Regions from separate parts of the Dysgonomonas sp. ZJ709 genome, predicted to be linked through region 2. Evidence: riboswitches for the same ligand, from Rfam matches in the RefSeq annotation. Region 2 holds a riboswitch; the other holds the start of a gene.
What was found. A riboswitch is a leader RNA that binds a small molecule or an ion and turns the genes downstream of it on or off. The one in region 2 is predicted to bind thiamine pyrophosphate.
Positions count from the first base shown of each region.

Region 1: linked by a shared signal. The riboswitch ahead of thiD (bifunctional hydroxymethylpyrimidine kinase/phosphomethylpyrimidine kinase) and the one ahead of G7Y56_RS01850 (TonB-dependent receptor) in region 2 are both predicted to bind thiamine pyrophosphate.

Region 1 is NZ_JAAKEM010000003.1:107-16,091, forward strand. It holds gene G7Y56_RS03345 (aldo/keto reductase) at 111-1,040, shown strand; gene G7Y56_RS03350 (nuclear transport factor 2 family protein) at 1,088-1,564, shown strand; gene G7Y56_RS03355 (flavodoxin family protein) at 1,618-2,268, shown strand; gene G7Y56_RS03360 (4Fe-4S binding protein) at 2,287-3,774, shown strand; gene G7Y56_RS03365 (DUF1893 domain-containing protein) at 3,787-4,227, shown strand; gene G7Y56_RS03370 (aldo/keto reductase) at 4,271-5,671, shown strand; partial or broken gene G7Y56_RS03375 (carboxymuconolactone decarboxylase family protein) at 5,713-6,939, shown strand; gene G7Y56_RS03380 (cupin domain-containing protein) at 6,985-7,488, shown strand; gene G7Y56_RS03385 (FISUMP domain-containing protein) at 8,121-9,353, shown strand; gene G7Y56_RS03390 (FISUMP domain-containing protein) at 9,763-11,739, shown strand; TPP riboswitch at 11,998-12,089, shown strand; gene thiD (bifunctional hydroxymethylpyrimidine kinase/phosphomethylpyrimidine kinase) at 12,140-12,979, shown strand; gene thiS (sulfur carrier protein ThiS) at 12,969-13,169, shown strand; gene G7Y56_RS03405 (thiamine phosphate synthase) at 13,172-13,777, shown strand; gene G7Y56_RS03410 (thiamine phosphate synthase) at 13,777-14,409, shown strand; gene G7Y56_RS03415 (thiazole synthase) at 14,406-15,173, shown strand; partial or broken gene thiC (phosphomethylpyrimidine synthase ThiC) at 15,353-15,985, shown strand, end outside.
Region 2 is NZ_JAAKEM010000001.1:402,565-418,549, forward strand. It holds gene G7Y56_RS01820 (glycosyltransferase family 2 protein) at 1-314, opposite strand, end outside; gene G7Y56_RS01825 (nucleotidyltransferase family protein) at 324-1,022, opposite strand; gene G7Y56_RS01830 (hypothetical protein) at 1,029-2,300, opposite strand; gene G7Y56_RS01835 (glycosyltransferase family 2 protein) at 2,308-3,372, opposite strand; gene G7Y56_RS01840 (glycosyltransferase) at 3,369-4,433, opposite strand; gene pnuC (nicotinamide riboside transporter PnuC) at 4,531-5,133, opposite strand; gene G7Y56_RS01850 (TonB-dependent receptor) at 5,309-7,534, opposite strand; TPP riboswitch at 7,648-7,745, opposite strand; gene G7Y56_RS01855 (hypothetical protein) at 7,923-8,444, shown strand; gene G7Y56_RS01860 (DEAD/DEAH box helicase) at 8,455-11,817, shown strand; gene G7Y56_RS01865 (MarR family winged helix-turn-helix transcriptional regulator) at 12,041-12,466, shown strand; gene G7Y56_RS01870 (TolC family protein) at 12,467-13,777, shown strand; gene G7Y56_RS01875 (HlyD family secretion protein) at 13,780-14,874, shown strand; gene G7Y56_RS01880 (MFS transporter) at 14,879-15,985, shown strand, end outside.

The sequences.
Region 1 (15,985 bases), on a different contig from region 2:
ACTTTTCAATTATATTATACAGTTTTGGCACAACTAATAAAAATGCTGATTTAGAGCCTTGGTTAAAAGAGATAGGCATAATTAAGTAACAAGTAACTAAAATGAAAAATATGAAAAATTACCTATTTGTGATAGCATTTCTGCTATTTGGAAATATTAGTCTTGCAAATGCACAAGATGTGAAAGCCAATGTGCCTATGCTAAAACTGAATAATGGTATCGAGATGCCTCAATTCGGTCTGGGTACATACACTGCATCCAATGAAGCATGCAAGGATGCTTGCCTTGTTGCATTAAAAAACGGTTATCGCCATATAGATACCGCCCATGCTTACAGAAACGAATCGGGAGTAGGTGCAGCAGTTAAAGAGAGTGGCATCCCTCGTGAAGAAATATGGATTACAAGCAAACTTTGGCCGTCCGAATACGGAGAGGGCATAACTATGGAAGCTATAGATAAGATGCTGGCTCGACTGCAAACAACTTACATCGACCTGCTGTATGTTCATCAACCTGTCGGGGATTTTATAGGTGCTTGGAAAGATATGGAGAAAGCTGTGGCGGCGGGAAAAGTACGTGCATTGGGTATCAGCAATTTTGATGACAATGATGAAGTATTCCATTCCATAGTAGATAATATGAAAATAAAGCCCGCTGTGATGCAGATAGAATGTCATCCTTATGCTCAACGTAATGACGTGCGAGAGAAAGTAAAGCCTTATGGCATAGCCATAGAATGTTGGTATCCGTTAGGACATGGAGATAAAGGTCTGCTCTCTGACCCTATGATTGCTAAGATTGCAGAAGCACACAATAAATCTATTGTGCAAATAATCCTTCGTTGGCATATCCAAGAAGGGTTATCTGTGATTCCCGGAGCAACTAATCTCGATTATATTAAAGAGAATATCAACATCTTCGACTTTGCTTTAAGCGCAGATGAAATGGCGGCAATGCGCTCATTGAACAAAGACAAACGCTTTTTCAACATGACTCTTGAACAAAAACAAGGATTTGTCAATTTTAAGATGAATGATTAATATAAGAATGGTTACTAGTTAGTTTTAATAATAAAGAAAATCATATCATGAAAAAAGTAGTATTAAACAGTAGTAGGAAAGTATCAATTCTGATACTGGGTTTATTAATGATGGGTGTACATTGTTTGTATGCACAAGCAGAAAAGTATGATGAAAGCACAAAACAGGAACTTATCAATCTGTCCAAGCAAAAGTGGCAATGGATGGCAGAACGCAATGTAGATTCTCTGGATGCCTTATTTCACCAAGAGGCAATCTTTGTCCATATGGGCGGAGCCATGAATAAAGAGCAAGAGCTAAAAACCATCAAAAGTGGTGGTATTCACTATAAGTATGCAGAAATAAAAGAAACATCGGTTCGCTTTGTTGGTAACACAGCTATCATCTTAGACAGAATTCGCCTGACAGCCGTAGTCGGTGGCAATGAGGTTGTTAATCCTTTTATGGTTACGGAGGTATATGTGCCAATAGACGGTAAATGGAAATTGGGTTCGCTCTCGTTTACAAGATTACTTGGCGAATAAGCGGCATGAAAATAAATACAACTATTGCATCAATAATAACTATAATAAAAACGATGAAAAATAAATTTTTAATTTCAGCTATTACCCTTATAACCATACTGTTTTCTTCATGTGGAAATCATCAAGCAAAAGAAGAAACAGCAAACACCCAAAATACAGTTATATCAAAAAAAGGACCTAAATCAGTATTGATTATTTCATCAAGTCCTAGACGAGGCGGTAATTCGGAAACTCTTTGTTTACAATTTATGAAAGGTGCTGAAGAATCTAAACACAAGGTAGAGATGCTGAACCTTAATGACTATGACATTAAGTTTTTCGCAAAGACAGAGTACGAAAGAGGAGAGAGCAACGATAATGATGATGCCATTCAAATCATAAAGAAAATGGCAGCCGCAGATGTGATTGTACTTTCTTCTCCTGTTTATTTTTATTCGATGACCGCTCAAATGAAAGCCTTGATCGACCGTGTGTATAACTACGAAAAAGATTTGCAGAATAAAGAGTTCTATTATATCGTCACTTGTACCGATAAGGAAAAAGAAGCGCTCGACGGCACAATTATGGGATTCCGGGGATTCGTCCGTTGCCTTTACAATGGTCAGGAACGAGGTATAGTCTATGGAAACGGAGCACGAGAACGAGGTACTATTGATGAGAAGCCTGCTATGAAAGAGGCTTATGAGATGGGTAAAAATGTCTAGAAAATAAAAGATTTTACTATGTTACGAAAGATCAGGGTTATTCTCGCCAGTTTCTTTTTCATATTAATCACGGTATTATTCCTTGATTTTACAGGAACGGTTCATACATGGTTTGGATGGATGGCTAATATACAATTTGTTCCGGCTTTATTGGCACTCAATGTCGGGGTCGTAGCAATATTGATATTATTAACTTTACTTTTCGGACGTATTTATTGTTCTGTCATATGTCCTCTAGGTATATTTCAGGATGCTATATCATGGATAGCCTCAAAACGAAAGAAAAATCGTTTTTCTTACTCGCCAGCTCTTTCATGGCTAAGATACGGTATACTTATACTCTTTGCAATTACTTTAATATTAGGTATCAGTTCAGTGTTTACGATTCTCGAACCGTATAGCGCTTATGGCCGTATAGCATCGAATCTGTTTGCTCCTATCTACCAATGGGGCAATAACTTATTAGCCTATCTAGCAGAAAGAGCAGATAGCTATACCTTTTATTCCATAGATGTATGGATGAGAAGTGTATTAACACTAACAATATCGATTGCTACCTTTATCATTCTAGCTATCCTTGCCTGGCGTAATGGACGTACATATTGCAATACGATTTGTCCTGTGGGTACGGTGCTAGGCTTTATATCGAGATTCTCTTTTTTCAGACCCGCTTTCATTGAATATAAATGTAACGGATGCGGATTATGTGCCCGAAACTGTAAGGCAGCTTGTATTGATTCAAAGGAGCATACAATCGATTACAGCCGTTGTGTAACTTGTATGAATTGCATAGAAAAATGTAAAAGTGGCGCAATAGTATATGCTCCACGAAAAAGAAGATCAAAGAAAGAAGATACAACACAAATTGCCGAAGGCAATGATTCATCCCGCCGTAATTTCCTTTCAGTTACAACCTTGGTCGCTTTAACATCTGCATTGAAAGTACAGGAGAAAGCAGTTGACGGAGGATTAGCTGTAATTGAGGATAAAAAAATACCGAAGCGTGCTACCCCAATTGTCCCACCCGGTTCTGAAAGCAGTCGTAATATGGAGCGTCATTGTACCGCTTGCGGACTCTGCGTATCTGTTTGTCCGAACCATATCTTACGACCATCAAGTAAACTGGCAACATTCATGCAACCCGAAATGTCTTTTGAGCATGGTTATTGCCGCCCCGAATGTACAAAATGCTCGGAAGTGTGTCCAACTGCTGCCATAAAACCGATTACGACTGACGAAAAATCATCTATTCAAATAGGACACGCCGTATGGATTAAAAAAAACTGCGTGGTTATCCGTGACAAAGTACGATGTACGAATTGTGAGCGTCATTGTCCGACAGGGGCAATACAGCTAATTCCACTCTCAGAAGATTCTGAATCTCTTATAATACCAGCTATAGACACAGAGCGATGTATTGGTTGCGGAGCCTGCGAAAGCCTATGTCCGGCACGTCCATTTAGTGCTATTTATGTAGAGGGGCACGAAAGACATAAAATGATTTAAATAATATTCGATATGAAAGAAATAATAAGAATGCTTCATGAGGAGAATTACTCCTGTGTGATTCTAAACAAAGGAGTAATTCGCACATTTTCACAACGAGGAGTTGCAGATTTATTCTATTTGCTAAAAAATGATCCAGATTTTTTGAAAGGCGCACTAATCGCTGACAAGATAGTAGGAAAGGCAGCCGCATCACTTATGATTTTGGGAGGCATTAAAGAAGTGTATACTGATATAATTAGTTCTTCGGCATTGGCATTATTTCAAGAAACAAATATAGAAATATCCTTTGCCCAAGAAGTCCCATATATCCAAAATCGAGATCAAACAGATTGGTGTCCGATGGAAAAAATTTGTTATGAGAGAAAATCAGTTGAAGCCATTTTGCCTTCGATAGAGGAATTCATTGAAAAAATGAAAAATACTCGATTAAATTTAAACTCAATAGCTTAATATAATAAAACAACTAATAACTCTTTAATTGTTATGAATGGCTATGAATAAAAAAGAAATAGGTCGCAGACATTTTCTCAAAGTGCTCGGTGCTGGTGCAGCAGTATCCACAGCAGCATTTTACGGTTGTGATCCCAAGAATAAATCTTTAGGCGGAGGAACAACGAATATAGGTGATGTGCCGACTGATAAAATGACCTATCGGATCACTCCTACGACAGGTGATAAAGTATCACTTCTCGGCTTTGGTTGCATGCGATGGCCTATGAAAGCCTCCCCAGACGGAAGTGGAGAAGTAATAGATCAGGATGCGGTAAACGATTTGATAGATTATGCCATAGCACATGGAGTAAATTACTTTGACACTGCTCCGCCTTATGTCAGGGGGCTTTCGGAGGCTGCGACAGGCATTGCCCTTAAACGCCACCCACGAGATAAATTCTTTATTGCTACAAAACTTTCTACTCATCGGGAAGATCCGCAATTGAGAACTTTTGAAGGGTCAACAGCCTTATATCGTAAATCGATGGAAAACCTTCAGATAGATTATATCGATTATTATTTGCTACATGCTATTGGTCTAGGAGGAATGAAAGCTGTAATGGAACGCTTTTACGACAATGGAATGTTGGATTTTCTGATAAAGGAGCGGGAAGTAGGGCGAATCCGTAATTTGGGATGGTCATTTCATGGAGATATAGAAACCTTTGATTTTCTGTTATCTCAACAAGATGAAGGTAAAGTAAGCTGGGATTTTGTTCAGATACAGTTGAACTATGTAGATTGGCTGCATGCATCGGGATGGAATACAAATGCTGAATATTTACTTAGCGAATTGGAAAAACGGGATATTCCTGCCGTTGTCATGGAGCCTTTATTGGGGGGACGGCTGGCGAGTATGAATAATTATCTGATGGGACGGCTTAAACAACAGCGTCCTGATGAAAGCATTGCCTCTTGGGCATTCCGCTTCGCAGGCTCCTTTCCTAATGTGCTTACTGTATTGAGTGGTATGACTTATATGGAACATTTGCAAGATAATATCCGAACTTACGCCCCGCTTGATCCTTGCACTAAAGAGGAATTTGAGTTGCTGGAAGACACTGCTCAAATAATATTAAAATACCCGTCAGTCCCATGCACTGCTTGTCTGTATTGCATGCCATGTCCATATGGTATCGATATTCCGGGAGTTTTTGCACACTATAATAAATGTATTAACGAAGGCAATGTTCCAGCCAGCTCGCAGGACAAAAATTATCGCAAAGCACGACGAGCATTTCTAGTGGGGTATGACCGAGATGTTCCACGTTTGCGGCAGGCGAGCCATTGTATCGATTGTAATCAATGTGTTCCGCATTGCCCGCAAAGTATTGAAATTCCTCAGCAAATGCAGCGTATCGACCTATTTGTAGAACAACTCAAGCAAAATCTTGTTTTCTAAGATATAGGCCTGACTAAATAATTATATAAGAATATTGAATTATGAAAAGAGTAATAATAAGTGCACTAATATTGATCCTTGGATTTACTGTTGGTATAAATGCACAGAATAAACAGAACAACATGTTAAGTAAAAAACAAGAAAAGATAATTACCATCTCCGCTTTTACAGCTAGGGGAGAGCTTGATAAATTGCAAATAGAACTGAATGCCGGACTCGATGCCGGACTAACGGTCAACGAAATAAAAGAAGTATTGGTACATCTTTATGCCTATTGTGGATTTCCGAGAAGTCTTCGTGGATTACAAACCTTTATGACAGTTCTAGATCAACGCAAAGCTAAAGGCATAAGCGATAATTGGGGGCGTGAAGCGTCACCGATAAACGATACCCGCGATAAATACGAACGTGGTAAAGATATACTTGCTGAACTATCGGGAGTTACACCATCCGAAGGACGACCAACAACAGGCTATGCAGCATTCAGCCCTGAAATAGAAACCTTCCTTAAAGAACATCTCTTCGCCGATATATTTGAACGCGATGTGCTCACTTATGCTGAGAGAGAAATGGTTACAGTATCCGTACTTATAAGTATCGGAGGTGTAGAGCCGATGCTGAGTTCACACATGAATCTGTCTTTAAATGTAGGAATAACTCCCGAACAATTAAGTCAATTAATAAATGTAATAGAAGTGAATGTAGGTAAAGAGGTAGCAGATGCAGCTAAGCCTGTATTGAATGAAGTATTACAAAGCAAAGGTTTGAAAAGCGACGTAAATACAACTGAAATGATAAATGGCGTAAAAGTAGAAAAAATCTCTTTCCCTAACAGATTTCTAATTAATGTAGCCGGTAACCTATACTTTCCTCCAAATTATGATGCCAGCAAAAAATATGCAGCTATTGTTGTAGGGCATCCTTTCGGTGGCGTTAAAGAACAAACATCAGGTCTGCATGCTCAAAAAATGGCAGAATTGGGCTATATAGCCCTTGCTTTCGATGCTTCTCATTATGGCGAAAGTGGTGGATATCCCCGTTACATAGAATCGCCCGAAACACGAGTTGAAGATTTCAGTGCAGCAGTAGACTTCTTAAGTAACCATCAAAATGTAGATGAAAACCGTATTGGTGTGATCGGTATTTGTGGAGGTGGTGGCTATTCGGTCAGCGCAGCACAAATCGACCACAGAATAAAAGCACTCGCAACAATCAGCATGTATGATATGGGGCGTGCCCGCAGACAGGGATTAGGCGACGGTATCACTACCCAAAATGGATTCATTCTTTAAACAATATCTTAAATAACAATCATGAAAAAAATTAGCATAGCATTAGTAGCTGTTATAGCATTTGGATTCACTGCATGCTGCAATAATCAAAAAAACACAAATGAAATGGAAACAGCAAATAACAAAGAAACAACTCTGATTTTTCCAAAAGGAGATGTAATCAATAATGATTATTTCAGTGGAAAAGCATGGCTGAAAATGTTGGTTACCGATAAAGAAAACTTTGATGCAACTGTCGGAAACGTGATATTCGAGCCCGGAGTCAGAAACAATTGGCATTCGCATCCAGGCGGTCAAATATTACTCTGCACAAGAGGAACAGGCTACTATCAGGAAAAAGGGAAACCGATTCAACTGCTCACTGTAGGCGATGTTGTTGAAATCTTACCCGATATCATCCATTGGCATGGTGCAACACCCGATAGTGAATTTGAGCATATAGCAATCGGCACACAGTCAAGTAAAGGTGCTGTTGTATGGCTAGAACCTGTAACTGATGAAGAATATAATAGTTATAAGAAATAAACAGACAGCCTAAAACATAAGTAAAATTAAATAATAGTGTAAAAACATCAATTTTAGGCTTTGGAGTATATTAAATAAAATCTAAGGAAACCTCTATAAATTAATTATCTATAGAGGTTTTTTACAAAAACACCTCTTATGACAGTAGAATATCAAATTAGGACAACAAATCGAAACCAAATATATCGGTAAAAAATGATAACTATTCGTCAAATAATTCCATGATTCGTCTATGATATTTATACAATAACTTTTAGAAACATTTTCTACCTTAGAAAAAATTGTCCGAATATTAACGAGCTTGTACCTTTAAAACACTCTATTTGATCTTGATCCTGAAAGGAAAATACTCCTTCAATATTTTAGCTTACATAATGAATAATCCAAATTCAAAGTCGGTAAAATGATCAGCCAGATAACTTACTCAAAAGAACATGTTTAGTGGCTAAAAAAATAAGATAAATAAACTTGATAGAAATATATAAAGTAGTACATTTACACCTGATTTTTAATTTATTTCATTGTTCTATTATTCCTTTAACGGATAAAATATAAAGACAAATGAAATCATAAAAATTGAAAAATTACAAAACTAATCAATTTGAACTTACAAATTAAAATGTACATCAACAATGAGAACAATACATTTAAAAAAATTAACATTTCTCATTTCCGGACTACTGGTGTTGCATGCACAGGGTCAAGTAACAATAGGCAGTAACAACGCACCCAACAAAGGGGCTTTGCTAGATCTGAAAGAAACTGTAGATGGAAATTCTAATAAAGGATTAATTTTGCCTCGCGTTGCTCTAAATTCATTAACTACTACGGTTACAGATCTTAAAATCACAATAAATGGATCTGTAGGTAGTATTCCGTGGGACATCAATGAGCATATAGGTTTAATGGTGTATAACACAAATGAAGATCGTTGCGCAGCTACCCCTATCTATAAGGGTTTATATGTTTGGAACGGACAAACCTGGCAATATTTGGGACAAACCAACCAACCTTCTCCCAGTGTTTATAAGGTATCCGACCCACGTGATAGTGAAGTGTATCTGGCACGTAGCTTCGGAGCAGCTGGTGATTGGATGCTTGAAAATATACGTTACGATCCAATTATCCATCCTTATACCGATTTTACTGGTTTCACGCATACCGCAAATTCTGCGGTATCCCCTTATACCAACAAATATTTTGCTTATGCTGAAGGAGATACAAATCCTTATATTCCTGCTAACCATCCATCTTCTGACTGGAGGCTAAAGATAAAAAACGGCTTGTTATACAACTGGGCAGCTGCTACCAACGGAGAAAACCCTTCCGTAGCTAATCAAGGACAAACACCTACAGGTACCGATCCGGTAGCTTCTGTTCAAGGTATTTGTCCTAATGGATGGCATGTGCCAAGTGATAAAGAATGGAATGACTTGGAACGCCACATTTATAATAATGCTCATTTGTACAGCAGCTATAGCGAATCGGAAAAAAATGTATGGGTTCCTTGGGAAACTGTTTGGGAATACGGTACATCATTTCCTGGATATGGATGGCGTCCATCATCGACCGCTACCGATGCCCAAGGAGCGGCTATAAAATCGGTATGTCCACCAAATGGTAGCAGCACGGTCACCAATGGCAAAAGTTTCTCTGCGTTATTAGGTGGATTTAATGCTCTTCTTGCCGGTTATGCTTCCGGTGGCTCCACTGGCAATTACGGTTACGGTTGTTTCTTTTGGTCGTCAAGTAGCAGTAGTAATAGCAACGCATGGTTCCGGAATCTGACAGATAGTAATGCATCGGTGTACCGATTCGAGAATTCTCGCTCCTTTATGTTTTTTGTTCGTTGCAAGAAAAATTAATAATTTAAATATTGGTTTTGATTCTATGAATAACAACCAAAAGTCGATATTAACATAAAAAAGCTTGCATAAACTAAATAAATATTATCTTAGCATCATAATAATTATAAAAATAAGTTTGTTAAGGAACTTAATATATTTATAATACTAAAGAATTAAATGCTCAATTTCGGTCAAAATTAAATGACTTCCCACGTCGTTGTTATTTCTGAATATTTTATAGTTAATCCTATTTTAAAAAAATGGGAAACTAGTTTTTACCAACCCCTTCCAAAGAGAGGTTTAAATAGTTTATACATATCGTGCAAATTTGCGCACAGTCTACCCGATTTTTTTTATATCTGTATAGAAATAACATATACACCTCTATGCCATCCTTATCAACAATTAATTCAAATACTTTATCAAAATGAAAATCAAAAACTTTACGTTGCCCATACTTTGTACAATGCTATTTCTCATTCCTGCCACTTTGGTCGGACAAGTAACGATTGGCTCCGGTACTGCTCCTCGCAAAGGCGCATTGCTAGACCTAAAAGACAGCGACTCCCACACCAATCCACAAGTGACAGCAAATAAAGGTTTTGCAATGCCTCGGGTAAAACTCACTGATATGGATAATCTCTATCCTATGTTTACGGGAGACGAATCAGATTATGCAACTCAAAAAATGAGTCATGTCGGCTTAATCGTTTATAACATATCGGGAGAATCCATACCCAGATGTGCCCCTATACCCGATGGCTTATATTCGTGGGATGGCGAAAAATGGCGAAGTATATGGAGTCCTGATGAACCTGTCTCCATCGACTTGGGCACAAAACGATATTATGACCTACCCAGTGGACGCGATGCTCGCGGAGCTATCAACATGCAAAGTTTTGATATAACATGGTCTCCTACCAGATTGCTGACTTATACTGAAAAAGCAATAACAGGTGCTAGTTTACAAGACGGCGGTGTACTTTTTAGCAATGTAAATAGAACCGCTAGCCCTCTGAAAGCAAGCCCGGCAATCTTTAGCATGATACCTGATGTGATGAATATTAGCAATCCTGATTCGCCCTGGCAATCGAGAGAGACTGCATTGACTTTTACCATAACGGACGAATGTGGCGAAACTGCAACCGAAACCATAACCCTCAACCAAACCAATTATGCCCTCAAAGTCAATAATCAGTTTAGCAGCAATCAAAGTATCTATACCACTGCCGGAAACGTTAAGTTGCCTGTAGAAGGAAATGTGGCATGGACAACCGTTAAAACCGACCCGAGTAATATTCTCTCAAGCACCAGCCCGATAGTTGGCAGTACTCAGGGGAGTGACAGAAAAGACGGCACTACAGCCAATTCCAACTTCCAGTACACCGTTGCGGCAGGAAATAAATACCAAACTGCAGATATCACTTTTAAAGACACACAAACTATCAAACGCTTCGACGATATTACTGTATCGATACTAAACTGCACCACCGAGCCTAATATGGGAGAATGGAAAATCCGCGCCGACCTCGCCGGATTTGCGAAAGATGTCCCACACCCTATCACCAAAATAGCTTGGCACACCGACCAAAATGATAATATTTTCTTCTCGGGGAACTTCGGCTACGAAGATGCACCCACTAACACTAAAGAACGTCGTTGGATGATTACCAACCTTGCCGCCACCAGTTTTGCTGATACAGATCGTACCGGGACCGATGATACCGTACTACAAAATTTGGGCACTAGCCCATCTGCAACCAACAATTCTCTAAATCCACTTTGGTGTTATCCTAACGGAGGCACCGATGGTGCCACAGCCACCACATTCAACAACAATCCTCGCATAGGTCGCTTATACAATTGGGCAGCTGCAACCAACTCTAAAGGAAATACTACTACCGGCGAAGAAGGTATCAATGAGGGTGAAGAACTACATAAAACCACTATTAAGCGCCAAGGCATCTGTCCTAATGGCTGGCATCTCCCGTCCGATGCAGAATATACAGAATTGGAACAGGAAATCAACCTCCATACCAGCCAATATAGCGGAATCGCTGATGCTAACGGAACAATTACCGTAGGTGATAATGAACGTGGCACTACTCACGGTCAGGGCATGAAAGACTCATGCCCTGCTCCTGATGAAACAATCGTCCCCAACGGTTCATCCAACATTATTTCTTCCACGCTTCGCAGTGGCTTCGGAGTATTATTAGTCGGTTATGCCAACGGCTCCAAAGCCAAGGAATACGGAGAAACAGGCATCTTCTGGAGTGCCAGCGGTAGTCCTCTTCCTTCCGGAGCGTGGTCTCGAAAGATACCTAAAAACTTAATGAATGTTACCCGTTATGCGTCAGTTCGGCACAGTTTGTTTTCCGTACGTTGCAAGAAGGATAATTAAATCCGTTTGTTTTGTAGTTGTTGAATCCATGAGAGAACTATGAGGTACGTTTTCATATAATATACATACTAAAATTGTAATCAATTTATAAGATTAAAAATATTAGAACCACAGGAAAATAAGCCCCTGTGGCTCTAATATTTTCACATAAATTATATCATTAGCACCTTAAAGTTGACAAGAATATCCAAATTAAAATAATCGTAAAAAATATATTCAAGTACCTATTTTATTTAAAATTTCCATTACATTTGTCACACAACAATCAAGGGGTGCTTTAAAAAGCTGAGATTATACCCTTAAAACCTGATGCGGGTAATGCCGCCGTAGGAATGACAAAAGAATACTTCTCCTTTAGCTAGGATATCTCTTGATTGGTTTTATTATCTAAATAACCAATATGAATAACAAGAAGAGATATCTGTCAGCATTAACAATTGCAGGTTCTGATAGTGGCGGCGGTGCAGGGATACAAGCCGACCTAAAGACATTCTCAGCAATAGGTGTCTTTGGGATATCAGTCATTACCGCTATTACTGCCCAAAACACACAAGAAGTAAGGGCTATAGAAACTCTCTCCCCTTCAATCATACGTCAACAACTTGAAACCGTACTAGACGACATGCTAATAGATACTGTCAAAACAGGTATGCTTCCTAATTCCGATACAGTAGAAATAGTTGCCTCGATTATAGATAGGTATAATCTTCAAACGGTGATTATGGATCCGGTAATGATTTCTACTACTGGAAGTAAGCTCGTATCTGCATCAACAATTCATTCTTTCAGGGAAGAATTATACAAACGAATAACACTTATCACACCCAATATACCTGAGGCTGAAATACTTTCCGGAATTAAAATTACTCAGGAATCAGATATGCAAAAAGCTGCTGATGTGTTACTTAATCAAGGTTGTAATGCCGTCTTAATAAAAGGAGGACATTTGCCAAAGGCTAATGTTGTCGATATCTTTTTCAGCCAGAATAAAGCTCCAGTTTCCTTCTCTTCCAAAAATATCCGAACAAGTAATTTGCATGGTACAGGCTGTACCCTATCATCTGCTATTGCGGCATACATGGCTTTAGGTATGGATATTGAAATAGCTGTCAGAGCTGCAAAGCAGTACATTACCAATGCCATATATTCCGGAAAAGATATTATCACAGGAAAAGGCTGCGGTCCACTTAATCATTTTTTCAAACCAGAACCATTAAATACTAAACAATATGATTATTAAGTTAAATGGCCAAAATCATGAAATAAAAGAGAGAGCAACTATAGCTTCTTTTATTGAAGATCTTGGGCTAAAATCGCAAGGTATTGCCATTGCTATCGATTATGAAGTTATTCCTAAAAACGAATGGGCAAAAACTATATTATCGGAGAATGATGAATTAATGTTGATACAAGCCGTATCGGGAGGATAACTATGATTAGTTTAGTAGTAATCACTCTTGAAGAGATAATTGAAAATGAAGCCCAAATTCTCAATAAACTTTTCAAAAACGGCGTATTGACATTGCATCTGCGTAAACCTTTATCCTCCGAACAGGAAGTATATCTTTTGCTATCTCAGATAGCTTCGAAATATCACGATAGGATTGTGCTACATGATCATTTCTCATTAGTTAATTATTTCGATCTGAAAGGAGTACATCTGAACAGCAGAAATACAATTCGACCAAATAAAGTATTGCTTTCTGTTAGTCGTTCTTGTCACTCTCTTGATTGTTTAGAAACTTCGGATGATTTTAATTATGTATTCTTGAGTCCTATTTTCGATAGTATATCAAAGTCAGGGTATAGCCGTGCTTTTACGCATGAAGAATTAATAGAAGCTACGAATCTGAATATAATAACAGAGAAGGTTATTGCTCTGGGTGGGATTGATTCAGATACTATTCCAATTGCTGTATCCTATGGGTTTGGCGGAGTAGCCGTTTTAGGCGGACTATGGAAAAACTTCAAAGAGAATAGAGATGAGAATGCTCTGTTAGAACGATTTAATAAACTTAAATCCATATGCAACCAATAATGAAAGGACTCTTATTTATAACACATCGAACACAACAATTCGATTACCTGCAATCGATAGAAATTGCATTAAAAGGGGGATGCCGACAGATACAATTACGAATGAAGGATACTCCCATAGATGATATAATAAGAACAGCTTTAGCTGCAAAAGACTTATGCAACGAATACGATGCACTGCTTTATATCGACGATCATGTGGTAGTCTGCCAAAAGGTGCAAGCTAAAGGTGTGCATCTCGGAAAGTTAGATATGCTCCCCAGTGAAGCACGAAAAATACTGGGGAAAGACTTCATTATTGGAGGCACAGCCAACACGTTCGATGATATAAAACGGCTCTATGACGAGGGTGTGAACTACATCGGCTTGGGTCCTTTCCGCTTTACAACAACAAAGAAAAACCTGAGTCCTATTCTTGGACTGAATGGTTATCAATCAATTATAAGGCAATGCAAAGAAAACAACATAAATCTGCCTATACTCGCTATCGGAGGAATAACAATCAATGACATTCCCGACATTATGCGTGCAGGAGTATCCGGAATCGCACTGTCCTCTACCATTCTATCCGCAGATAATCCGATAGAAGAAACACAGAAAATTATCAACTTAATCAATAAATATCAGCTATGAAAAATTTAGTGATAGCAGGAAAGGAGTTCGAGTCACGACTCTTTTTAGGAACGGGCAAGTTCAGTTCCAATGATGTAATGAGTGAAGCCATTGTTGCCTCACAAACACAAATGGTAACAGTAGCAATGAAACGGCTTGATCTTGAAAATAAGCAAGACAATATGTTGATCCATATCAAAAAGCCGGGAATACAACTCCTGCCAAACACATCGGGTGTACGCAATGCAAAAGAAGTTGTATTTGCTGCACAACTGGCTCGTGAAGCTTTTGAAACAAACTGGCTGAAATTAGAAATTCACCCCGATCCTAAATATCTTCTTCCCGACCCGATAGAGACATTGAAAGCAACGGAAGAACTAGCTAAACTTGGCTTTATCGTATTACCTTATATACAGGCAGACCCTGTACTTTGCAAACTACTTGAAAATGCCGGAGCCGCAACCGTTATGCCCTTGGGTGCTCCCATAGGAACAAATAAAGGATTGCGGACACGGGATCTGCTTGAGATTATTATAGAGCAAAGTAATATCCCTGTAATTATAGATGCAGGAATAGGTGCGCCGTCGCATGCAGCAGAAGCTATGGAGATGGGTGCCGATGCTGTTCTTGTAAATACAGCGATTGCTATTGCAGGTGACCCCGTTGCGATGGCAAAAGCATTTCAGCTCGCTGTTGAAAGCGGACGCATGGCTTTCGAAGCACAATTGGCAAATCAACTAAACTTTGCAGAAGCAAGTAGTCCATTAACCTCATTTTTAATGTAAGGTCGCAGACCTATTTATTGCTTTTCTATCTATAACAGCAATAGGCAGTCATTGATATAAAATATCCCATTAAATATTTACATTTACTTAGAATAATTATGAAAACAAATCATCGTATTACTTACCCCTCATCGAAAAAGATATATGTAAAAGGCGAAATTCACGATATAAACGTGGCTATGCGTTCGGTATCATTGTTGGATACAATTACAGTTGTCGACGGAAAAGAGGTAAAAGAATATAATGCTCCTGTTACCATTTATGACACAAGTGGTCAATACTCCGACCCTAATATTCCCATTGACATAACAAAAGGATTACAACGCATACGTGAGCAATGGATAAATGATAGAAACGATACAGAGCTGTTACCGGCTTTTACATCTCATTATTGTAATGAACGTTTGGTTAATGAAAAATTAGATGCCATCCGTTTTCCTTTGATAAACTATCCTCGCCGTGCACAAACAGGTAAAAGTATCACACAAATGTATTATGCACAGCAGGGAATCATTACCCCAGAAATGGAATATGTAGCTATCCGTGAAAATCAGCAAAATGGTGAACTAGGTATAAAAACACATATTACCCCTGAATTTGTAAGAAGCGAAATAGCAGCAGGCAGAGCCATTATTCCGGCTAATATCAACCATCCCGAAGCCGAACCGATGATTATCGGAACAAATTTCCTAGTTAAAATAAACACGAACATAGGTAATTCAGCCCTTTCGTCAGGCATTGACGAAGAAGTGGAAAAAGCAGTATGGAGTTGCAAATGGGGAGGCGATACCTTAATGGATTTATCGACAGGT
Region 2 (15,985 bases):
ATATCTTTTATAGCATTATCGGAATAGAAATAATCTCCTGCATTCATGAAATTGATCCATTTTCCGGTAGCACGATCTATTGCTTTGTTCATAGCATCGTATATGCCTTTGTCGGGCTCACTGATCCAGTAGGTAATCTGATCGCTATACTTTTTTATGATATCAACTGTGCCGTCTGTAGATCCTCCGTCAATCACGATATATTCGATATAGGGATAGTCTTGACTAAGTACACTTTGTAAAGTTTTTTCAATGAAATTCTTTCCATTGTAAACAACGGTTACTACAGATATTATGTCACATCGTTGTTGCATATAGTAGTATTATATTCTGTTTTTGAAATCTAAATTTGCCTTTTCAAAGTCCGATGGAATTCCGATATCTATAAAATAAGAGTTTTGTTCACAACCATATATTTTAAGAGAGTCTAGTCTTTCTTCCATCACATCTTTTTCAAAAGAAAATTTTTCGGGAAAATCGAGATTGTTAAATATGTTTTTGTTTATCAAATATACTCCCCCATTAATCAACCCTTGAGTACAGTATTGCTTTTCATTGAACTTTAATATACGTCCTTCTGTATTTGTTTCAACTGATCCATATCGATCAAAATCAGTCATCGATTTTAGTGTAATAGATATATCAGCGGATTTTTTATCGTGAAAATTTATTAAAGCATCTGTATTAATATCGAAAAATGTATCGCCGTTTATAACAAGCGCTTGCTGAGTCTGAACTTTCTGAAAAGCTAATTTTATAGCCCCTCCCGTTCCCAGAGGCTCACTCTCTATAACATGTGAGATTTTCACAGAAAGGTCTAATGTGTTAAGCCAGTTGATGACAATGTCCGATTTGTATCCTAATGATAGGATAATATGTTCAAAATTCTCTTTTATCAGATAATCTAGTAAATAATGAAGAAATGGTTTGCCAGATACTTCTGCCATACATTTTGGAACATCTTTCACAACCGATTGCAGTCTGGTTCCAAGCCCCCCGGCTAAGATTATACATTCTTTCATATTAATTTATATTTGACTTATCGGGTCTTTTTTAGAAATTTCTCTTCGTTGATTGGAATATACCTTAGGTAAAAAGACATAATATTTATAAAATAAGAAGTAAAAGAAAAACAAATACAGGATCATATTAAGATCCGTAAAACCTTTTACGTTCATAATCATGTTGTAAATGAGTAATGCTATTATCAAAAAATTTAATGTCCAGTCTTTTGTAAAACATTTTATCCCCACATACGTACTATAGAAGAAATACATAATCATTCCCGGAACGCCGATGTAAAACATAAGTCTTGTATAGCCTACATCACTACCAAAGAAGTCCATCTTACCATTGCCAATAATGAACGTTTTGAAATCATTGGGAGCATATAGCATCCCTATTATACCGTTTGAAGATGAAGTCTCTATCCGTCCCTCTTTTCTGAATCGGTCAAATAGTTCAAAAGCCCATTCTGTAAAATCGGGAAAGTATATATAGCAGAGGGCATATCCGACCACTAGAAGAAGTAATAATATTCCAATGAAATTTATTCCTTGACGTCTCTCTGGCTTAATATCGATGAAGAATAGTATAGCAAAAACTACGAAACTGGCAGTGAACCCAATGACAGTAGTTCTGGCTGAAAATAAGCCGACGTAGAAAATAAATGCATATAGCAGCGCCAGGAAAATAAAAGATTTAATGTTCATTTTTATTTTCAGAAATAGGTACATTATGAATATAAGCGCATAACCGGCTACAATTCCGGCTCCGAAAAAACCTATTCCATACCCAATAAGCCGTTCTTTCTCAGCTATCTCTTTTGTTTCTTCATCAACAATGGATTTTAATTGAAGAGAAAAGAAGAAATCGTTGGCGGCTTCGTTGAAGAACATAATCAAAGTTATTATACTTTGTAGAGCAATTGCAGCGATAATATATCCGAGAACTGTATAAATAGTAGGGTTCCCATGTATCCGATACATGAAATATATGATCATATAAGCGGTGAAGAACCATCCCATTTGGCTTCTGATATATCCTGTCATAAAGTCGTCGACAAAGCCATTGACATAAGCCGATATATAGCAGATAAATATTAATATCCCAAAAACTATCAATACCGATACTACTTCTTTAAAAGGAAATTTATGTAATCCGTATAATATTATGCCAACGATACCGGACATAGAAATAAATGATGAACCTCGTATCTCTAAAGCCTGAGGATATATTAGGTAAAAGACTAATATAAGTAGTAATGCTTTGGCAATAGTATTTATAATGATATCTTTCATGTTACTATTATCTAAACATTATTTTATAAATGAAGGACTTCTTGTATTTCAGTCTAAATATGCATTTTGTATATAAAATTACAAAATCTCTGAATGCGTAATTTTTATTTATATACAAAGCAGATTTTTTTAGTCGTCTTATCACTTTGAGTCCTAACTGTGAATTTGCACATAAACGAAGCCAATGCAACGACAGTATATATTTGAGATATGCTTCCTCGCAGAAAGGTTTATCTTTATTGCGTTTTATTAATGAAAGCATGAAATCTTCACATTTGTCTAGGTATTCTATTGACGATTGTGTTGGTGTACATTCTGCTACAGAAGCATAAATATCTAAATATTCATCTGTGGTAGGTAGTCCTAACTGTTCGCAATGTATCTTGAAAACTTTCTTTTTGTTATCTATCTGAAGCTGCTCGTTCAACGTAGAAACTTGCTGTTGATGGACACGGTAAAGTAATAGCGGTTCGCTAAGATTTGCAATCTTGGTTTTATAGATTGCTTTCGACCATAATGCATAATCTTCTACATGAAGGTATTGCATTTCGAAATTAAGATCGAGTTCAGTAAAGACGCGTCGACGAATCATTACAGCAGGATGACATATTCCGGATTTGAACAGTATGTAGGCACGTAATTCGCAGTCATGTAGCGGATTGTGGTGCAAATAGAGCTTGTCAGGTTTGTTTGATCTGAAGGTGTAAAACTGAGTGCTCACAACATCGTGATCGTTATTGCTTTCAAGAAAGTCAACTTCTTTTTCTATTCGGGTAGGAAGTGCAATATCATCCGCATCCATCCGGGCTATATAGTCTCCCGAGCATAATGTAATCCCTTTGTTGAGAGTTTTGATCAACTTCAGGTTCTCATCATTGTTTATAACCTTTATTCGAGAGTCTTCTTTTGCCATTTTTGCCAGAATATCACTCGTGTTATCTGTCGAGCAATCATTAATTGCAATTACTTCGATATTACGATATGTTTGGTTTAGTATCGAACTCATAGCTTCTACAACATATTTTTCAACGTTGTAACAAGGCATTAATACTGATACTAATGGTTGGCTCATTTTTTCTTTTCTGCTATCGAATTAAATATAGATGTGTAGGCGTCTACCATCTTTTCTATTGTAAAGTTGGCAAGATAATATTCTCTTGCATATTCTGACATTTTATTGTGTACGTTGTTATCTGATAGTATATATTCAATCTTTTCTTCAAAAAGATATGATTTGTTGACTATCGAAAAGCCATTCTTCCCGTCTAAAATTTCTGTAATGCCTCCCACGGCAGATGCAACGATAGGAACACCGAACGATAATGCTTCGAGTAACGACATCGGTAAGCCTTCGTAGTTGGATGGCAGCATAAATACATCTGCATATCGAAGATAGATCGAAGCAGAATGAGCTTCACCTAAGCAAAATACATTCTCTGGTAGGTTCGGTATTGTTTCCTTATTTCCTATCCAGACAAAGGCATATTTAGGCATTCTCTTGGCTACGTCAAGAAATAGATCGAGTTTCTTTTGTTTCGATATTCGGGAGATGCACATCACTATCTGAGGATATTTTATTTTTATAAGCTCAAGTTCGTGTGTTATACTGTCTTGCTCGTTGCTATGCGTTATGTAATTGTCAGTTACAGCATTATATATGCGAACAACATTTTCCGAAATTCCTTCTTCTCGAAGACAGTTTACATCATATTTGCTTACACCTACAATCCGGAATGCTCTGTCTTTTAATTTTTGTTCAACTATCAAGAACTTACGATACCCTTTTCGTATCGAATCGAAACCATGTACTGTATATACGATCTTTTTCGGATTGAATGCCATTCGCCCCAAAGCACCCATTTTAGACGAATGAAGATGAACAACATCCGGTCTGTATTTTATTCTGTAATAAAATAATTTGAGTAATAGAAAAAAATCTTTCCAAGAAACTCCTTTACGGTGTTTGCAGAGTTTTATTCTTGTGAAATTACTCCCAAGTTGGCTCCAAGCCTCACCGTTTCCTCCGTACAAAACGAAGACCTCGTGTTTAGGGCTCAAACTCTTAATAAGGTTGGCAACAATTGTTTGCGCACCACCATACTCCGAGACTGTTATTACTTGAAAGATTCTCATTAATGACTTTATATAATTACTCTAAAGTACAAATATAATAGCTTTTATCTACATTTAGAGATGGCAAAGCCTTAATTTATCACTAATGACAATATATTTAAGTGAGTTTAGGCGGGGTTATAGCGAGTTTTTTCCATTTGTAATATCCGAAAATGGAGACAATGAAGAATATAACAAACAAACTTCCCGACATAATATCATGCTGAACAAACAATAATATGCTCGATATAGCATTAGCAGGGATAAGCAATAGCCATTGCTCTACCCATCGGCGCGAAATCATCCATAAGGCTACGATATTGAGCGAAGTGGTCAAAGCATCACCTATAGTCAGATAATCTTGGTCTATGGTGTAATGGATAAGAAGCAGATAAATTATCACAAAAACTACGATAATTCCCCCAATAATCGGGATAATTGAGGATTTTGGCGCATGGATTGTTACGCCACTATCTGTTTCTGTTCGTTTGTATTTTGTCAACCACAATATCCACCCGTAGGCTGATGCAGCAAAAAAATACACATAGATTGCCATGCTGGCATATAATTGTGTGTCGTAGAATATGTATATATAAAAGGCAGCCATGACAATACTGGCAGCCCACATCATAATGTTAGCTTTGTATTCTAAATATAAGTAGAGTAATCCTATAATGGCACCTACTATACTAACCCAGTTATTTTGAACAAATTCTAACATAATATTTTAATTATATAGTGTATAAATTAAAGGGAGTTTAATATAAGTATGATTTACTCTTTATGATCTATATTCCCTCTGTTCTGTCATCCCGATACGTAGTGAGGGATCTTGATTATACTCTCGTTATAGAATGGATAGATCCCTCACTACGTATCGGGATGACAGGAAAGTGTTAAAAGCTAATACCTACTCGTGCCATAATATTACGTGGTGCTTGAGGAAATAACCCTTTGTAAACAGACGGTTTGCTTCCATCGGCAAATTTCTCTGTACTTACCCATGCATTAGCTACATATTCTTTGTTGAACACGTTGTTTATAAAGAATTGCAATTCGATCTTACCTATTTTGTTAGCTTGGAAAGAATATCCGGCTATAAAGTTGGCAACAAAGTAGTCATCTAACTGATTGTCTTTGTTTGAAGTATTGTCATAATACATCTTACCAACATATTTATTCACCAGCGAGAAATTCAGATCTTTCATCGGGATAACCGTTATGATCCCGCTTCCTACTACAGTCGGTGAGAAAGATATGTTAGTCGATTTGAAAAACTCCGATTTTTGTTCCACAACGTTCCAATCTTCCATATTATCATAGGTTTTAAAATAAGCTGTGTAATTCTGGATTTTATTGCGGCTTAATGCTGTGTTTGCATCTAAACGTAACCATTTCACCGGAGTATAAGCAGCTGATAGCTCTACCCCCATGCGGTAACTGTCGGGTACATTTTCCTGCAATTTATAGCCAGTATCGCTCAGTTTTCCTGTCTGAACCAACTGATCCCTGTAATCCATGTAATAGAAATTAGCGTCGAAGGAGAATGTGGTATTGGCATACCTATATCCAAACTCATAATCGAAGAGACGTTCAGATTCGACATTGCGATTGCCTTTGTGAAGTTCTTTCAGGTCTGCTCGTAATGGCTCTCTATTCGAAATACCCAGAGAGGCATATACTTCGTTGAAATCGTCGAAACTATATGATAAACCAATTTTCGGATTGAAGAAATTGAAGTAATAGTTTTTGCTAAGATCAGCCATGTCGTCATCTGTTCCTTTCATGCGATAGTCTATATAACGATTTTGCACTTCGCCGAAGAGTGTCAATCTCTCAGCGCCGTCGATCAGGCGATATTCCGCTTTGACAAATGCATTCATATCTCTTTTGGTTGCTTCTTCACGATACCATTCATAATTGATCGGTATGTTGTCATTAAACATTACCCAAGGTAATTTGCCATAATGGGAACCCTCGAAATAACTGTACATGCCACCTCCGCTTAGCGATAATTTATCTTTTTGGTATGTAAGATTTAAGATTCCGACATATAAATTATTCGATAATAATTTTCTGCGTATTACATCCGATTTCTTGTATGTAACTCCATCTATAACTTGAGGTGGTAAACCGAATTTTTCTTCAAGATTTTGCTTGGTTTTATAGTTTTCGTAATAACCATATCCATTGTTATAGCTAAAATTACCATTGAGAGTAAGATTGCTGTTTAGTTGGCGTGTATAAATTGCTTGTGCAATGTTAGAATAGTAATTATCTGTCTCATTATCGTAGTAACGGATATTCCCTGCTTCATCGGTATATTGCCCAGCTATATTGAATCTTCGGTCTATAGCCATCATTTCGGGATCAACTCCTTCCCATGTTATGCCTGTGTGTTGTATGGCATTGATATAGACAAAGCGAAGCATTTGTTTATCGGTAAAATGGGCAACGGTAGCATAACCCGTTTTATGATCGACCTTTCCGTTGCGGATATAACCGTCACCGGTTACTCGTGAATAACGTCCATCTATTGATAATCCGTTTTTCATGATACCAGTTCCCGCTGCAATACTCGATACGAATGTATTGTAACTGCCGATTGCTGTCGATGCCAGCCCATATGCATCAGGTTTCGAGCCTGTGGTTTGTAGCGAAATACTTCCGCCAAAAGACGCAGCTCCATTGGTTGCTGTTCCTACACCTCGCTGTACCTGTATACTCTGTAAGGAATTAGACAAGTCGGGGATATTTACCCAATATACTTCCTGACTCTCAGGGTTATTGAGTGGCATACCATTTAGTGTGACATTAATGCGGTTGGCATCTGTACCCCTTATGCGGTACGATGTGTTACCCACTCCCGTTCCGTCTTCAGAATAGGCTACTACGGATGGTAAGGTTTGTAATACAAATGGAATATTTCTCGCAGCATTGTCATTCTTGATTTGTGCTTCGTTGAGGTTGGAGTGGGCTATCGGAGCATTTTTTCCTGCTCGTGTAGCCGATACTACAACTTCTTCGAGCTGAACCAGTTTTAAGTTATCAGCTCTCTGTTGTGCATATAGTCCTATGCTACCCAGTATAAGAGTAGTTGTTATAAAAAGTACCTTTTTCATTTAAATACCTAATTAGTTGTAAGAGGACAAGTATTGTTATCTTCATTACAGATGTTAAACAAAAAAGGGGTTTGATAAGATGGTTTCCCGAATTTTAAGAATATGCGTGTGCGCAAAACACATAATCCATTCCCTCCGCCGGCATTACCCGGATCAGGTTTATATGGGTGTGATCTCAGCCCGTTTTATTAAGGCACCCCTAAGATTTCGGATGTAAAGATATACGATTAATTTGAATTGAAGAATAAACACTTATATAAAAAAAATCTATTAACTATTCTTCCTTATAAATCTATCGTTAGTAGAAAGAAACATTATAAGCTGAATGATCTATAATGAAATGGAAAAGTATTACTTTTGTGCCAAACCAAAATAAATTATCTAGGCAATGAATTTTTACAAACTTACTTTAATTACATTATTCTCTTTAGTTATCGGATTTTCGTTTTCATCGTGTGATAAGAGGAATGATTATTGGAAAGCTGCAACTTTGGATTTTAGCGCAGTTGTTCCTGTCGCTCGACAAGATGGGTATTTTGAGCAAACAATAAGAATTAGAAATGTCGATATTCAGGGATATAGCCCTTCTCGTGAAGATATGATAGATATTCGTAATATTGATTCTTGGTTGTTGTTGTCTAATCTAACACGTTTGGACAGGATATCTTTTAGAATTGTATTGGATGGAGATACAAGGGTCTTTTATGAGCAAAATGGTGTATCGGGAGACATACAAGGCGAATTTATTATAAATAATGATGTTTACTATTCATTAATGACGGAAGTTATGAATAGGATAAGATATAAAGGCTATGTTGATATAACGATAGTCGGTAATTCTAATATCGGCGATGGTGGTCCTATTGAGTTTAATTTTTCCAATAATATTGATATCTTAATTAGAGATTAAGACGAATGTTATGTCAGATAATTCACTTAAATTATTTTCCGATTTTCTCTCTGAAATACAGGAATTAGATCAATCTGATTTATCATTAAGAAATAAATACTTGCATTTGAAGCAGGTGTTAGAGCGAAGCTGCAAAGAACTCACTATGAGTGAATCTTTGCAGTTTCCTTCTTTATTCGCTCGTCTCGTTTTCATTGCACAGAAATATGATTTGCCAAAAAGTATTGAATGGCAATTACAGAATATTCGTGTAAAAGCTTCTTTTCTTCTTCGCAGTGACGATAATCTGGTATCGACAGTGCAGTATCATTACGCAAAAAATACTATCGAACAGTTCTTCAATATAGTGTCAGGTGAAAAGATTGTAGAAGATACGGAAGAACTACTTGCCGAAACAGAAATTAAACCGCCTTTACGACTCGATAAAATCAGGGTACAACTATTATCTATTGACAGAGAGAATGAATACCTGATTTGCTGTGCCGATAGTTTAGCCGATGTAGAATTAAAAGTCAGATATAATATATCTCCTATAAATCACCTATTCAACGAGACAATCGATCGTTTATGGATAGGTGTCCAACTTAATTTAATTGATGTTAAGATTGACGATTCGGGCTATTACATACCGAAAGTGTTTGTTTTAGAACCCGATTATCTGATAGATGCTTCTGCAATGGCAGAATGCTTTCAAAATTATGGCAGTTCTCATTTGCATTACTTCCGACGGAAATTTGAACAGCCGGCAAATACCCATTATATCTTATTGGGAAATTTGGCGAACTATTTTCTCGACGAATTGATTTATGCCCCGAATCCTCAGGATTTAAAATTTGGAGAGGTTTTTACAAAATCTTTTTTACAGATGCCTTTCGAGTATTCTACATGTAGGGATATAAAAGAGAATAGCGATTTCAGAGAGTTTATGGCGAAGGCTCAGCGCCATTTTAATAATATCAAGCGGGTTGTGTTGAATGATATGCCTGCGAATGGTTTTAAAGTGCAGGATTGTGTACTCGAACCCTCTTTCTTTTGCGAGAAATATGGATTTCAGGGACGACTGGATTTGCTCCAGTTGTCGGATGATGAAAATGGAATAGATCGCATTATTGAATTAAAATCGGGAAAACCGCCCTTTCCCGCAAGCGATGTCACGAAAATAGCAGTCAATCACGAGACACAAACAGTCGTGTATCGATTGATGATACAAAGTGTATTCAATAAAGATGCTCGCCATATATATGCTACAATACTCTATTCCGCGGCTGACAATGCAGGCGAGAATGTTCGTTTAGCAGCACCTTATCAGCAATTAGAAAAAGAAATTATCAATACACGTAATCTGATAGTAGCTACCGAACACGATTTGTATGTAGGCGATAGTGAAACAGTGGAATCTACATTCAGAGAACTGTTCGACCTGAATAATTACGGTCGTGTCCCTCAGTTTTTTGTCGATAAACTCGCTGAATTGAATAGCGTATTAAATAAAGCATCTCTTTTGGAGAAAAGCTATTTCAATCGTTATGTAAATTTCATTTCCCGCGAATTATATATTCAAAAAATGGGCGATGAAGGTGCGGATTCGATGATGAGTACTTCTGCATTGTGGAACACGACTTTCGAGGAACGCAGAGATGCACTGGAATTGATCGCTGATCTTGAGATTGAGAATATTGATGATGATGGGCGTGACATGAAAATTCTTTTTAGCCGAAAGGAAACCTTCGATTTTACGAACTTTCGTGAAGGGGAGATCTGTATTCTCTATCCCCGACAAGATGATAATGATACTATCCTCACCAATCAGATATTGAAAGGTACTGTAGTTGAAATATCAGGTAGGCATCTACTGTTAAGATTCCGTTATAAACAACGAAATCGTCAGTTTTTCTCTCAATACAAATATTGGGCGGTAGAGCACGATAAGCTCGACCATACTTATAATGCGATGTTCAAAGGTTTGTTTGCTTTTCTGTCTGCACCAATCGATAAAAAAGAATTACTACTCGGGCTAAAAGAACCGCATTCATCGTTAAAAATTCTTTCAGATGAGGATTTGTCGAAAGAAAAGAAACAAAATACTGTAATAGAGAAAGCATTAGCTGCCGAAGACTATTTTTTGATTGTAGGTCCTCCCGGCACAGGTAAAACTTCAATCTTTGCCCGTCAGTTAATAGAGCGACTGTATGCAAATGAAAAAGCAAATATATTGGTAATAGCTTATACCAATAGAGCTGTGGATGAACTTTGTGCTGCTATTTGTCAAGCCTTTGGTGAAGATGAAAAAACATGTGATAAATATATTCGTATTGGTTCGGAGTTGTCGTGTGGTGAAGCATATCGTGATTGCTTATTGCAAAATGTATCAACTCGTGCTAAGTCGAGGAAGGAATTATCAGATAAGTTGCAAAATACACGGATTTTCGTTGGCACATTGGCTTCTATCGTCGGTAAGCCTGAATTGTTGGATTTAAAGAAATTCGATGTTGCTATTATCGATGAAGCGTCACAGATACTCGAGCCGCAGATAATGGGTTTACTCCCACAGTTCGATAAGTTTATAATGATTGGCGATCATAAACAATTATCCACTATTACATTACAAAACGAATATCAATCGAAGGTAAAAGATGAAACCTTAAATTCAATTGGGTTATATGATTGCCGCGAGTCTCTTTTCGAACGATTATACCGAATATGTCAAAGCAATGGATGGGCGCAAGCTTATGATACGCTGACTTATCATGGGCGGATGCACGAAGATATAGCCTCTTTTGTAAATACTCATTTCTATGATAAGGTACTGAAGGTTGCAACCGAAAGGCAAACAGCTAATCTTTATTATAGCATTTATGATGAAAAGAACTTTTATCAATCCCTAATTGCAACGAAACGTTTCGCTTTCGTTCCTGTTCGGGAAATAGATTATAATAATCCATCTGATAAAATAAATGAAGCGGAGGCCGATGAGGTTGTGTCTTTAGCCGTAGCCTTATTGCATCTTTACAAAGAGAATGATAAAATTTTTGATGTGCAAAAAACATTAGGTGTTATAGCTCCTTATCGCAATCAAATCGCATTAATCAAGCACAAATTGGAAATGACAGGTTCTCCCGAACTTGCCAATATAATGGTCGATACAGTAGAGCGTTATCAGGGTAGCCAGCGCGATGTTATTATTCTCTCGTTCTGTTTCAATAAGCCTTATCAGTTGAAATACTTTAGCAACATGAATCACGATAGTTCGGTCGACCGTAAGCTGAATGTTGCTATAACCCGTGCCCGCGAGCAGTTATTTATGGTCGGTAACGATTATATCTTACAGCAGAATCCTATTTATAGAAAGATGCTTGAATCTCTAAATGAGTAAAAAGTACTCCTCCATGTAATTATATCTATTCAATCTCAATTTTTTTATTTCAGATCGATAAATATTTATTTAGTTGAACATTCAACTAAATTATTTGTTATACCTTTGCAAACTGAAAATTAAGGTCGCAAACCTATTTGTTGTCCATCAGAGTATAACAATGTTTGTTGGTTATATCTTAAAATGTGACATTAAATATGTTCTTATACTAATTAGAAAGAAAATGATGCAATCTTTTGTACAAGCAATACTCAAAACTCAGTCCTCGTATCGTCAGATAATTCAGCGTAGAATGCGTGAGAATAGCATAAATCTGACATTCGAAATGCTACATATTATGCGGTTTTTGGCTAAGAACGAAAAGATAAATCAGCAAGAATTAGCCAACACAACGTTCAAGGATAAATCTAGCTTATCATATCTTATAAAGAATATGGAAAAGAGAGGCTTCGTTATTCGTGAAGAAGACGATCGGGATAAGCGAAGCAAGTTGGTTATGCTTACTAATGATGGCAAGCGATTGTATGAGCAGGTTCGAATAATTGTCGAAGACGTATATTCGTCTATTGAGAGAGAAGTAAATCTCGATCACATGAAATCGTGCATAAACTACATGGATGAATTTAATGAAATTATAAAGGAAAACTAAGTGAAACGTTTTACATATATAATATTATTCCTTACACTAAACCCGATACATTTTGTTATGGCACAGGATGCCTATAAATTAAGTGTGGAGGAGCTTTTCGATAGAGGTGTTCAAAATAGCATAGCAATACAAGCTTCTTATGTTAAGACTCAACTATCAGACGATAAACTGAGTCTGGCTAAAAATAAACAATTACCCGATCTTGCTATTGCAGGTGTATTCGGTTATGTAGGTACTCCGACCATATTAGACAAAGATTTGACTTTTCTGGGACATCCGGCCTCACCCGATTGGCGACAAAACTATCAGGTGATAGCGGTGCAACCTATATATCAGGGTGGACGTATTACGAATAGTATAGAGAAAGCTAAACTAGAGCAGGAGGTTGCTCAACTTTCTTTGCAAAAGAATAAAGCCGATCTGAAACTTTGGCTTATGACTAAATATCTTGATTTGTTTAATCTCTACAAGAAGCGTGAGGTTTACGGAAAGAATGTCGAAGAGGCTAAGGTTCGTGTGCATGATATAGAGAAAATGAAGGAAGAGGGAATGATAACGACTAACGATGTTCTGCGTAGTAAACTGCTCCTCACCGATTTCGAATTGGCATACAATGAAACAAATGATAATATTTCTCTGGTTTCTCAGCAATTAACTATTGTTTTGGGAATGGATGAAAACTTAATTTTGATGCCGGATGAGTCGTTACTAACAAGTCAACTGGATATCAGAAACGAAAATGATTACGTAAGTCTTGCTTATAGCCGATATCCCGATATACAAATAACACGGACAAACATGGCTTTGGCAAAGAATAACTTGAAACTGACAAAGGCTGATCTTTTGCCATCTTTATCCTTACAGGCTAGTAATACATTGGCTCGACCTATCCCGAATACATCGCCTGTACAGGATTTCTATCTGAACGGTTGGGGAGTAACTCTCAATTTATCATACCATATATCTGCATGGTTCGATCGGAAACGCAATGTTAGTTCAGCTAAACGGGAGATTCAGTTACAAGAACTGGCAGAAGAACAACAAATGCAGACTATACGTGCAGATGTAAAATCGGCAGTAGTAAAACATAAAGAAGCATTGGATAGAATAAAAGCTTTCAATGAATCGGTAAAACAGGCAAACGAAAATTATAGAATAGTCAAAAATAGGTATTTTAATCAATTAGCCATTTTGACCGACCTGCTGGATGCTAACAGTGTTCAGCTGGATGCCGAGTTGCAACTTACAGCGGCTAAAACAAATGCGATATATACCTATTATCAATTACAAAACGTAAGTGGAAGTTTATAACTATGGATATAGATAAATCAGAAGTAGATAGTAAGCGAGAGGAGAGAGAGGCTTATCTTAAACTAAGAAAAAAGCGTACGAGAAATATTATTCTGAATACGATTAGTATTCTTCTGGCTTTAGGTGGAATCATCTGGGCTTGTAATTTCTTTCTTCGTTACTATCGTTACGAAATAACAAACGATGCTACAATCGAGCAATATATTACACCGATTAACTCCCGTGTTTCGGGTTATATTAAGGAAATACGTTTCACCGAGCACAAGTGGGTGAATGTAGGTGATACATTATTGATTATCGATGACAGGGAGTTTCAGATCAAACTGATGGATGCTGAGGCCTCATTAATGGATGCAAAGAATTCGGTTTCGGTACTGGCTTCGAACATAACGACAACTTCGACAAATGTCGCAGTATCGGATGCCAATATAGAAGAAGCGAAAGCACGCCTTTGGAAATCGGAACAAGACCTGACCCGATATGCTAACCTCTTGGCTTCCGAATCTGTTTCGCAACAGCAATACGATCAGATAAAAAGCGATAACGAAGCGCAAAAAGCCCGCTATAATTCCTTACTTAAGCAAAAAGAATCGTTGAAATCGGTGTCTACCGAGGCTTCAAGCAAGCAGGGTAGTGTTCATGCCAATATTTTACGACGTGAAGCTGATTTGGAAATGGCTAAGCTCAATCTGTCATATACTGTTATCGTTGCACCATACAGCGGTTATGTAGGGCGTCGTACGCTCGATGTCGGACAGTTGGTACAAGCAGGGCAAACGATCACTTATCTGATCAAGAATGATAACAAATGGGTGATAGCCAACTATCGTGAAATGCAGATCGAGAATATTTATATAGGGCAGGAAGTAAGAATCAAAGTCGATGCTATCAGCGGAAAAACCTTTAAGGGGCGTATTACCGCTATATCTGAAGCTACCGGTTCTAAATATTCCTTATTGCCCACCGATAACTCGGCCGGTAACTTTGTGAAGATCCAGCAACGTATCCCTGTAAGAATTGATTTTGAAGATATTTCGAACGAGGACATGCGAAAATTACGAGCCGGAATGATGGTAGTTTCCGAAGCAATCAAATAATATAATGGCAAATATCCCTATAGCTCCAACTACTACACCTAATCCTTTTAGAGGTTGGGTGCCTTTTTGGCTCAAAACGGTTGTAGCTTTTATAATATTAATTCCTGTTCTGCTTATAAATGGAGCTTACACAGGAAGCAATATCGATGTGTCGAGTTATTTAGGCGTTCTATCCGAAGATATTAATATGGCTTATTATGCTTCTTCGGCAGGGATGGCAATAGCCTATCTGATTATTCCTAAGGTAAAACCTATTGCAACAACAAAGACAATTATTCTGGTTGTCCTCTTGATTCAGGTCGTTTTGAGCCTTATTTGTGCCGAAACGGCTTATGTTGAGATTATTATTATCACTAGTTTCTTTATCGGATATTTTAAGGCATTTTCGTTGATAGAAACGATTAATATTTTGATGCCGGCACTCAGTCCGAGTAATACACGTAATGAATTTTATGCTAAATTTTATCCGATAACACTCGCTTTCGGTCAGCTGTCACTTGTGCTTACAGCAGAACTGGCTTACATGTACAACTGGCAATATATGTACTATTTTATGGTGCTTTTATTACTATTTGCTATTATAGCAGTAGTAATTTGTATGTCTTATGCTCGTCGTCTGGTTCGCATACCGATCAAGGACATTGATTGGCTAAGTTTCTTTCTTGTCTCGGCATGCTATATGTCGGTTATTTACGTTGCTACTTATGGTAAAACAAAAGACTGGTTCAACTCGCCAGAGATCGTATTTGTAACTATACTGATTCCGATTACTGGTTGGTTGTTTATTCGTCGTCAATTTTCCGATACACCTTTTATCGATTTGAGCGTGTTGAGAAATAGGAACTCATTAGTGACCTATATTTTATCTTTCGTTTTGATGTTCTTCGCATCATTCAGCATATTAATATCTTCTTATACTACTTCCATATTGAGACTCGATAGTACGAAAGTAAACGAGTTGTATTTGTATATGATTCCCGGATTTGTACTTGGTGCTGTTATTTGCTATTACTGGTTTTTGAAAGCTATTCGTATGGCATGGTTAATTTTTCTCGGATTCGCTTGTTTTACCATATCTTTAGCCCTTTTATATTTTCAGGTTATGCCGACA